Linked DNA regions of Lentimicrobium sp. L6. Each later gene encodes a partner of the first gene's protein in a complex. Links are inferred from orthologs where the notes say so. Each region holds a gene or a part of one and is shown in the gene's direction. Other genes may lie near its edges.

Region 1 (5,986 bases):
ATAGGCTCTTATTTCTTCAATATTCATTATGCTTAATTTCGATTACGAAAATAGGAAAATATTAATAGATTTCAGTGTAATCATTTTAAGAGTTTCTAATTATTGTGTTTTTGAAGAAAATAGACAATGTCATCATGTCATATCTTCCTGACAAAACATACCTCCTTATCAATTGGCATAAAATTCGATAAGCACAAACTATCAATTTTAAAATATTTAAAACATGAAAATACAACCTTTAGGAGAACGAGTTTTAATTGAGCCATTAGCGGCAGAAACAAAAACAGCAAGTGGAATTATTATTCCAGATACAGCAAAAGAAAAACCATCGAGAGGAAAAGTGATGGCTACAGGTAAAACTGAAGAGGGAAAAGACCTTTTAGTAAAAGTTGGTGACACTGTACTTTATGGCAAATTTGCTGGTACTGAAGTAGAACTTGAAGGAAGCAATTACCTTATCATGGAGCAGTCAGAAATTCTGGCTATCATTTAATTCATTGATTATAACAAAAATAAAAATATAGAAAAATGGCAAAAGACATTATATTCGATTACGAAGCAAGAGAAGCTTTAAAGAAAGGTGTAGATGCATTAGCTAATGCAGTTAAAGTAACACTTGGACCAAAAGGTAGAAATGTAATTATTGACAAATCATTTGGTGGACCAGCCATTACTAAAGATGGGGTTACAGTAGCTAGAGAAATCGAGTTGACTGACACTGTTGAGAATATGGGTGCACAAATGGTGAAAGAAGTAGCTTCTAAAACCAACGATTTAGCTGGTGATGGTACAACTACTGCTACTGTTCTCGCTCAAGCAATTGTAACTACAGGATTAAAGAATGTTACCGCTGGTGCCAATCCAATGGATCTAAAAAGAGGTATTGACAAAGCGGTTGCTGCTGTTGTTGCTGATATCAAATCACAAGCTATTGCTGTAGGTGATAGTAATGAGAAAATAGAGCAAGTGGCTACTATTTCTGCTAATAACGATAAAGCTATTGGTGGAATGATTGCTGCAGCTATGGCTAAAGTAAAAAAAGAAGGTGTAATCACTATTGAAGAAGCCAAAGGTTTCGAAACTAGTGTTGATGTGGTTGAAGGTATGCAGTTCGATAGAGGATATATTTCTCCTTATTTCGTTACTAATACTGAGAAAATGGAAGCTGTTTATGAGAATCCATTCATCTTAATCTACGACAAGAAAGTAAGCAATATGAAAGATTTGCTTCCTATTCTAGAAAAAGCCGCTCAAACTGGAAAAGCATTAATCATTATTGCTGAAGATGTAGAAAGCGAAGCATTAGCTACTTTAGTAGTGAATAGATTAAGAGGTTCATTGAAAATTGCTGCTGTTAAAGCTCCAGGTTTTGGTGACCGTAGAAAAGAAATGTTAGAAGACATTGCTATCTTAACTGGAGCTACCGTTATTTCTGAAGAAAAAGGATATAAATTAGAGGATGCTACTTTAGAGAATCTAGGAACTGCTGATAAAATCGTTATCGACAAAGACAATACAACTATTGTAAGCGGTAAAGGTGAAGTAGCTCTAATAGAATCACGAGTAAATCAGATTAAAGCTCAAATTGAGTCTACAACTTCTGATTACGACAAAGAAAAGCTTCAAGAGCGTTTAGCTAAATTAGCTGGTGGTGTTGCAGTGATCTACGTTGGAGCTGGTTCTGAAATGGAATTGAAAGAAAAGAAAGATCGTTTCGAAGATGCTTTAGCTGCTACTAGGGCAGCTATTGAAGAAGGAATTATCCCTGGCGGTGGAGTCGCTTTCATTAGAGCCATTTCTTGCCTCGACGATTTAGCAGCCGATAACGAAGATGAGTTAACTGGTATTAAAATAGTAAAACGTGCTATTGAAGAGCCATTACGTCAAATCGTTGCCAATGCTGGTTTAGAGTCTTCTGTTATTGTTAATGAAGTAAGAAACGGTAAAGGCGATTATGGTTTCAATGCCAGAACAGAAGTTTACGAAAACCTTTATGAGTCAGGTGTAATTGACCCAGCTAAAGTTACTCGTGTAGCACTTGAAAATGCTGCTTCTATCTCTAGCATGCTATTAACTACTGCTTGTGTGATTTCTGAGCACAAAGAAGAAGGTGGTGATGCTATGCCTCCAATGCCAGCTGGTGGTATGGGTGGAATGGGTGGCATGGGCGGAATGATGTAAGCCTATAAAATACTATATTCAAAAAGTCCTCTGGAAATTTCCAGAGGACTTTTTTGTTTTACAATAATGGCACGATGATGGCTATGGATTAAATAGAGTTTCACTTATAAAAAATAGGCTGTTGAAAAGTCCTCTGAATTCAGATGAACTCAAAAATGCTAATGTGTATTTTTGAAAATGGGAAATTTTAGTTTTCCATCAATTATTAATGCAAAAAAAAAGTTTATGAAAAAGAATTTAATCATCATTTTAGCCATTATAGCGCCATTTATTCTTAAGGCGCAAACTGATTTATCTACTCCAGATATTCCTTTGGATGAGGAGGGTCAGATTAGATACGTTGAGCTAGTACAAGAAGATGCGGATGCCAAAGATTTATTCAAACGTTGTGTAAAGTGGATCAATGAGGAATATAAGAATCCTACATCGGTGACTCCAACTCGCGATATGGTGAATAAAAAAATTGTTATCCGTCATAGATTTAATCTAACACAGGCCCTTGAAAGTGGAACGATCACAAATGCGGGTGAAGTGATGTACGACATGATTATTCGTTTTAAAGATGGACGATACCGTGCCGAGATGACCAATTTTGTTTTGAAGAAAACTTCAAAATTCCCCTGCGAGAATTGGTTACCAGAAGGAACAGCACCTAGCTCAGTTAACCTTCAACAATTAGATGCTTTTGCCAAAGAAAAGCTAGAAAGTCTAAAAGAAGGTATGAAGCCACCAAAAGTATATGAGGAAGAGAAATGGTAGAATTTTCTTATTAAGATATTTGAAAACCACTTTACATTCAGTAGAGTGGTTTTCTTTTTTTGAATTCCTTGAAGAATTAAGAATCTCTTATCAAAAGACCATACTTGCCACTCCACCACAATTCCATATATTTGCAGCTAATCTAATGCTATGGAATCCCGGAAAAAAGACCATATTAATTTGGCTTATCAAGCTCAGATGTTCGAGCAAGAAGTCTCAGAATTATTTAACTATGAACCCATGTTGGTCTCTAATCAATTGGAGGAATTGAAGAAGACGAAGTTTTTGGCTAAAGAATTGAGTTTGCCACTTTGGGTAAGTAGCATGACAGGTGGAACCAAAGAAGCCCAAGATATTAATAGAAATCTCGCTCAGGCTTGTCGAGAGTTTGGAATGGGAATGGGCTTGGGCTCTTGCCGTCCATTATTACAATCCAAGGAACGTTTTGAGGATTTTAATGTGAGAGACATCATGGGAAATGATTTACCATTGATGGCCAATTTAGGAATTGCACAAGTGGAGGACTTGTTGGACATTAAGGCAGTTGACAAGATCATCGAATTGGTCACTGAACTCAGAGCAGATGGACTCATGCTTCACGTCAATCCACTTCAAGAACTCATGCAGCCAGAGGGTGATATTTATAAAAGGCCTCCTCTAGAAACTATCCAAGAATTATTAGAGTTGATTGATTTCCCGATTTTTGTAAAAGAAGTTGGACAAGGAATGGGCCCTAAAAGTTTAGATGCGCTGCTGGAAACTGATATTGCAGGAATAGAATTTGGAGCCTTGGGAGGAACCAATTTTAGCTTAATTGAGTTGATGCGTTCCGATGAGATGGTGATGGAACAGATGAGTGGTTTTGCATCTGTGGGACATAGTGCTGCCGATATGGTGGGTTTTTTAAATGAACTTCCCATGAATATGGTGCAACAAAAAGAATTGATCGTCAGCGGAGGAATGAATCCATTGAGGGGCTATTACATGCTTCAGCAATTATCTGCACCTGCTATTATTGGCATGGCATTTCAGTTTTTAAAATATGCTCGTGAAGATTATTCCGAGTTAAAAAAATATGTAACTTTAGTGAAGAGAAGTCTTCAAATAGCGGAGAAGTTTTTACACAAACTATAATTATGCTTGAAAAAGAAATCATCAAAGGATTTTCGAAACTAGATAAAGAACAAAAAGTTAAAAAGGTAGCTGCCTATTTCCCCAATCCAAAAGAAGTAGAAAAAGAACTCAAATCTTTTTGGCATGCCGAAATTGCTAAACAAAAGCTTTTCGAAGAATTTTCTGAGAATACCATTTCCAACTTTTTCTTTCCTTATGGAATTGCACCCAATGTGATCATCAATGGGAAAAACTATATGATTCCTATGGTGATTGAAGAAAGCTCGGTGGTAGCAGCCGCAAGTAATAGCGCTAAATTCTGGTCAACAAGAGGAGGTTTTCATACCCAGATTATTAATCAAACAAAAATAGGTCAAGTTCATTTTACTTGGGCTGGTGATTTTGAAAAATTAAATGCATTCTTCCCAGTTTTAAAAAAGCATTTCTTTCAAGGAACTGATGGAATCACCAAAAACATGAGGGAAAGAGGCGGAGGAATCCTCGATATTGAATTGGTGGACATGCGAACTGAAATTGATGATTATTATCAGCTCAAAGCCAGTTTTAATACAGTAGATTCCATGGGTGCCAATTTTATTAACTCTTGTTTAGAGGAATTTGCTGAGATTTTAAAAGAAAAAGTAAGTGAGAACATAGAGTTGAACGAGTATCCCATACAAGTCATCATGTCAATTCTGAGTAATTACACCCCAGATTGCTTGGTGGAAGCTTGGGTGGAATGTGATATTAAAGACTTAGAGGGAGTGGACCCCGATATTTCAGCGGAGGATTTTGCTTGGAAGTTTGAAAAAGCGGTACAAGTTGCTACTGTGGATACTTATCGTGCCACTACCCATAATAAAGGAATCTTCAACGGAATAGATGCTGTGGTATTAGCCACGGGGAACGATTTTAGAGCTGTTGAAGCTTGTGGGCATACCTATGCTGCCCGCGATGGAAAATACCGTAGTTTGACTTCTATTGAGATAAAGGAGGGGCGTTTTAAATATGTTTTGAGAGTTCCCATGGCCTTAGGAACCGTTGGAGGATTAACCAAATTGCATCCTTTAGCACGTTTTACTATGGAATTGCTTGGTGACCCTCATGCCGATGATTTAATGCAAATAGCTGCTGTGGCTGGATTAGCGAATAATTTTGGTGCGTTGAGATCCCTAACCACCAAGGGAATTCAAAAAGGTCATATGAAAATGCACTTATTAAATATTTTGAATAACTTTGGCGCCACTGAAACTGAAAAACAGACTGCTGTAGAATATTTTAAGACTCGTAAAGTTTCTTTTTCAGTAGTAGAAGATTTTATTAATGATATTCGACAATAATTTAAATAGAGGATTCATAACTTTAAGTACTCTAAATACTTGAAGTACTTTAAGTGCTAATATATGAACATAGCCGCATTTCATTCCAACGGAAAATTACTCATTACTGGGGAATACCTAGTTCTTGATGGTGCTTTGGCTATGGCTGTCCCTACAAAATATGGACAACGCCTCGAAGTGAGTTTGCATGAAGAGTTCAGTGGTATTCGTTGGGAAGCCAAAGTATTAAATAAAGGATGGCTTCAAGTAAACTTCGGGTCCAGACTATTTAATATCATCCACACCAACGATCAGAAGATGGCTTTACATTTGAAAAACATCCTCAAAAAAGCTTTCGATTTGGCAAGTATTTCTGTAGATAATCAGAAAGGCATTAAAATAAGAACCAATCTAGATTTTGATAAAAATTGGGGTTTGGGCTCTAGTTCTACTTTATTATCGAATATAGGTTATTGGCTCGATGTAAATCCTCATCAATTGGTGCGTCAAACCAGTAATGGTAGTGGGGTAGATGTGGCAACTGCTCGCAGTAATAGTCCTATATTCTATCAGTTGGTCAATGGAGAACCCAAGGTGACAACCATCGACTTTAA
Region 2 (4,359 bases), on another replicon or contig:
ATGCAGTGGAATGCCTCTAAAAATGCGGGATTTAGTTATCATGAACCTTGGTTGCCCATAAATGATAATCATGCCTTTATTAATGTTGAAGATCAGAAAAATGAGCCTGATTCAATATTGAATTTATATAAAAGTTTGATCAGCTTGAGAAAGCAGTATAAGAGTCTTCAAAAGGGAAAGTGGCAAACCATTTTAAAAGGTGATGACCAGCTATTGGCTTATTATCGTTCTTATAAAAAGGAGAAGCTTTTAATTGTTCTAAACTTTTCGGCTAAAACTAAAAATATGGAACTTCCCAAAGGTAAATTTGAATTGATTTTCAGTATAGCGCCTCGATATTCAGATTTAAACAATGAAAACCGATTTTTTGAAATCATTCCATACTCAGGGCTAATTTTTAAGAAAGAAATGAATCGATAATGGCATAATGAATTTGGTAATTTTGTTATCATTTTCCAAATTAGCTCTAAATAGGGCCGTTTTATATAAAAGGGTAGAATTTCATGATAAATTATCTCTAATTTTATTTATCTTTGCCCTCGAAATGAGTGGAAAGATTTGATTTGCTTGCAACCACATTAAAAAAATGCTAAAACAATAATGTCTTTACATTTCCTTGCAAGCGTCTTTCCCGTAAATATTTAAAAAATTATAAAATATAAATAAAATGGGATATTTATTCACATCCGAATCTGTTTCCGAAGGTCATCCAGACAAAGTTTCTGATCAGATTTCTGACGCATTATTAGATGCTTTTATCGCTTATGACGCTGATTCTAAAGTTGCCATCGAGACTCTTGTTACTACTGGTCAAGTAGTTTTAGCAGGAGAAGTTAAATCTAATACCTATGTTGATGTTCAGCAGGTGGCACGTGAAGTCATTAATAAAATAGGATATACCAAGAGCGAATATATGTTCGATGGTAATTCTTGCGGTGTTTTATCGGCTATTCATGAACAATCGGATGATATTAACCGTGGAGTAGATAAGGTAAATAAAGAAGACCAAGGTGCTGGTGACCAAGGAATGATGTTTGGTTATGCTTGTAAAGATACTGATTCTTACATGCCTTTAGCATTAGAGATTTCGCATATTCTTCTTTATGAAATGGCTGCTATTCGTCGTGAAGGTAAAGAAATGACTTACTTACGTCCTGATAGCAAGAGTCAGGTAACTGTAGAGTATGGTGATGATAACCAACCTGTCAGAATTGATACTATCGTTGTTTCAACTCAGCATGATGAATTTGATGATGATGAGCCTATGGTTCAAAAAATTAAAGAGGATGTTATTAATATTTTAGTGCCTCGTGTAAAAGCTTTATTGCCTGAAAAAATACAATCATTATTCAATGAAGAAATCATATATCATGTAAATCCTACAGGAAAGTTCGTGATAGGTGGTCCCCATGGTGATACTGGTTTGACAGGCCGTAAGATTATTGTTGACACCTATGGTGGTAAAGGTGCTCATGGTGGTGGAGCTTTCTCTGGTAAGGATCCTAGTAAAGTAGACAGGTCTGCGGCTTATGCTTCTCGTCATATTGCAAAAAACATGGTGGCAGCAGGAATAGCTAATGAAGTATTAGTACAGTTGAGTTATGCTATTGGAGTCGCGCAACCGGTTGGTGTTTATGTAAATACTTATGGAAGTTCTCAGGTAGAATTGTCTGATGGTGAAATTGCAAAAATGATTCAAGAAGTATTTGACCTTCGTCCAGCTTTTATTGAAGATAGGTTAAAACTTAGAAACCCAATTTATGCTGAAACAGCATCTTATGGTCATATGGGAAGAACTCCAAAAACTGTGAAGAAAAAATTCCATAGTCCTTATCAAGGTGATAAAGAAGTAGAAGTAGAATTGTTTACCTGGGAGAAATTAGACTATGTTGATGTATTAAAAACAGCATTTGGTTTATAATCTATGCAAAATTTAGATATTGAAAGCCTGGCGGATGTCAGGCTTTCTTTTTAGGTTTGGATCAATTTATCATATTGGCTGACTATGCTTATTATACCAATTAAATATCAAACTTACTCAATTGTTCTAGGGTATAACTTATTTTAGGTCATATATACAGATTTCATTAGATCGCTTTTGTTAAACTTGATATTTTTTTTAAAAAAGTGGTGCCCATTTAAATAGGCACCACTGAAATTGAAATTAAAACCAATCTTTTTAAAGCTCAAGTTTATACTTTATACCTCCAAGCATCCAAAGCCCAGGCTGAGCCACACCAAACTCTACAACTTTAACATCGTTTATATTGTTGGCTTCTGCAAAAAACTCCATGGATTTGTATTTATAGCTCAATTTAGCATTGATAGACCAATAATCTTCATAAGGATGGTCTTCGTACGTAGACTCCTCAAAATTATAAGTTTGATAAGAGCCTAATCTATCTTTATAGGAAGATGCAATCTGAAGATTTAGATTCTTAATCAATTTAAACTGAAAGACCAGATTAAACTGATGGCGAAGATTATTCAAGGCATATTTGCTCTGAAGGTCTATATCTTCTTTTTTCATATCCAAATAGGTGTAGTCTAAGTTCATCTGCTTCCAAAACTTCACATTCCACAATACATCGGGTTGTATTCTTGTGGCCAATTCTATACCATTGGTGGTAAGGTCTGTGATGTTTTCTGTTCTCCAAATGGTGTCATGCCATACCCAATCAATGATATCGTTTCCATAACGGCGGAATACTGCTGCTTGAATCTGATATCCTTCTTTTTGGTATTCAGTACCCATTTCTAAAGTGAATGATTTCTCTGGATTTAATTCTGTATTACCCATATTAGCAGGTCCAGAATAGAATAAATCAGTGAATGTAGGAAGTCTCATGGCATGATTAGCGGAGGCTATTAATTTGAGTTCTGGATTCAGTTGATAGCTTATGTCTAAACCAGGATAAACGGAGATATCTTGGTCTTTAGTGGAATACCAGTGGGCCAGTAATCCAAGTGAAATCTGCCACTTTTTACCCAATTCTTTAGATTGTTCCACATATAAACCTGCATGGTCGCGCTCAAAAGAATATTTAAACTCTTGGTCTTTTGCCCAGCTGATATTTTCTGGCTCGTCCAGCTTTTCTCCCATACTCGAACTCAACAAATGCTCTCTTTTGATATTTAATCCCACCGAAGTTTTTCCCAATTTAGAATAGAATATCATTTTTACCCTTCCTCCGTAAACATCTGTTTGGTGGAAGTTCTGATAGAGCTCTGGCTTCTCTCTGGTGAGTTGCCAATTGTCTCTATGCTGACGATAATAGGGGAGCACAGAAAGCCTCAACTTGTTGCCAAAATGAAACCCAAGTGCTGCATTTCTGCTCTGGTTGCTTTCGTACTGCAAAGGATATTTGGGAGAGTAAAAAGAGTTGGCTCCAAAGTCCTTCTGCATAAATCCCAGTTGGGCATCCATCAATAGGGCTTTCAATTGTAGACTTGACTGTAAAAAAGCATTATAGCTTTTAAAGTCGGTATTTTCCATATAACCATCACTGGCTTTCTGGTCGTAGGAAACTCGTGTTTTCCAGTTTTTCACTTGGAAGTTTCCCGTAGCTCCATAATGATATAAACCATTTTGTCCACCCATCAACCTGGCCGATAGATGGTTTCCTTCTTCAGCTTTGGTAATAATGTTGATGGCACCACTAAAGGCATTGGGTCCGAAAACTCGAGCACCAGGGCCTTTCAGCACTTCTACTTTTTGAATATCGGAAATATCAACCGGGATATTCAAATTAAAATGACCAGTTTGGGGGTCAGAAACGGGAATTCCGTTGATTAACACTAAAACTTGATCGAATGAGCCACCTCTGATGCTCACATCTGCTTGTACTCCTTGGCCTCCTCTTTGGCGGATGTCTACCGACTGTACAAAAGAGAGAAGCTCTGCCAAATCGCTGACGGGCGCCGACTCAATCTCTTGTTTAGTGATGGTAGTAATCATCCTTCCATGTTGCGAGAAAACCAGAGGTTCTGCTTGTGCGGTCACTTCTAATTCTTCCAACTCCACATCTTCACCTGGAATAGCCAAGGTGGCGCTTTGTGCTACAACAGCACTAGCAGCCAGTGTCAAAATGCTGAAAGTAAGCTCCAATCTTCCGATTTTCACTACGCTTTTCAAACTATTAAACACTGCATAGGCTTTTCGACTCCATTGACGGAAATGAATAGAACGAGGACCACTAAAACTTCTAGATTTCATAATGAAATATTTTAATGATTATTAAGCCGGCAAAAGTAGTCTAATTTCAAAAAATGAGAAGTTTTTTGAGAAAAATAATGAGTTTTTTTAAAATTGTATCTTAACCTAATTTCTCAGCATGTTCCCATATGCCATGAAGATTA

The links. Proteins that work in one complex are often made in the same cells at the same time.
Region 2: the proteins of groL (region 1) and metK are in contact, whole or in part, in a cryo-EM structure (PDB 8P4O), measured with the Escherichia coli proteins. The link is inferred for Lentimicrobium sp. L6 from one-to-one orthologs.

The regions. Positions count from the first base shown.
Region 1 is NZ_JABKCA010000050.1:14,390-20,375, reverse strand. Bases 1-2,854 are described here. They hold groL (chaperonin GroEL), read left to right. Parts: upstream 1-528; coding sequence 529-2,181; downstream 2,182-2,854. Other genes in these bases: HNS38_RS13090 (DUF4468 domain-containing protein), read left to right, coding at 2,407-2,854; HNS38_RS13100 (co-chaperone GroES), read left to right, coding at 224-493; HNS38_RS13105 (MmcQ/YjbR family DNA-binding protein), read right to left, coding at 1-27. Outside these bases: more of HNS38_RS13090, read left to right, coding at 2,855-2,940; HNS38_RS13085 (type 2 isopentenyl-diphosphate Delta-isomerase), read left to right, coding at 3,091-4,074; HNS38_RS13080 (hydroxymethylglutaryl-CoA reductase, degradative), read left to right, coding at 4,077-5,393; HNS38_RS13075 (GYDIA family GHMP kinase), read left to right, coding at 5,457-5,986.
Region 2 is NZ_JABKCA010000020.1:46,671-51,029, reverse strand. The notes cover bases 1-2,794. They hold metK (methionine adenosyltransferase), read left to right. Parts: upstream 1-667; coding sequence 668-1,921; downstream 1,922-2,794. Other genes in these bases: HNS38_RS07035 (TonB-dependent siderophore receptor), read right to left, coding at 2,180-2,794; HNS38_RS07045 (alpha-glucosidase), read left to right, coding at 1-420. In the rest of the region: more of HNS38_RS07035, read right to left, coding at 2,795-4,216; HNS38_RS07030 (desulfoferrodoxin family protein), read right to left, coding at 4,317-4,359. UniProt on the Escherichia coli protein: Catalyzes the formation of S-adenosylmethionine (AdoMet) from methionine and ATP.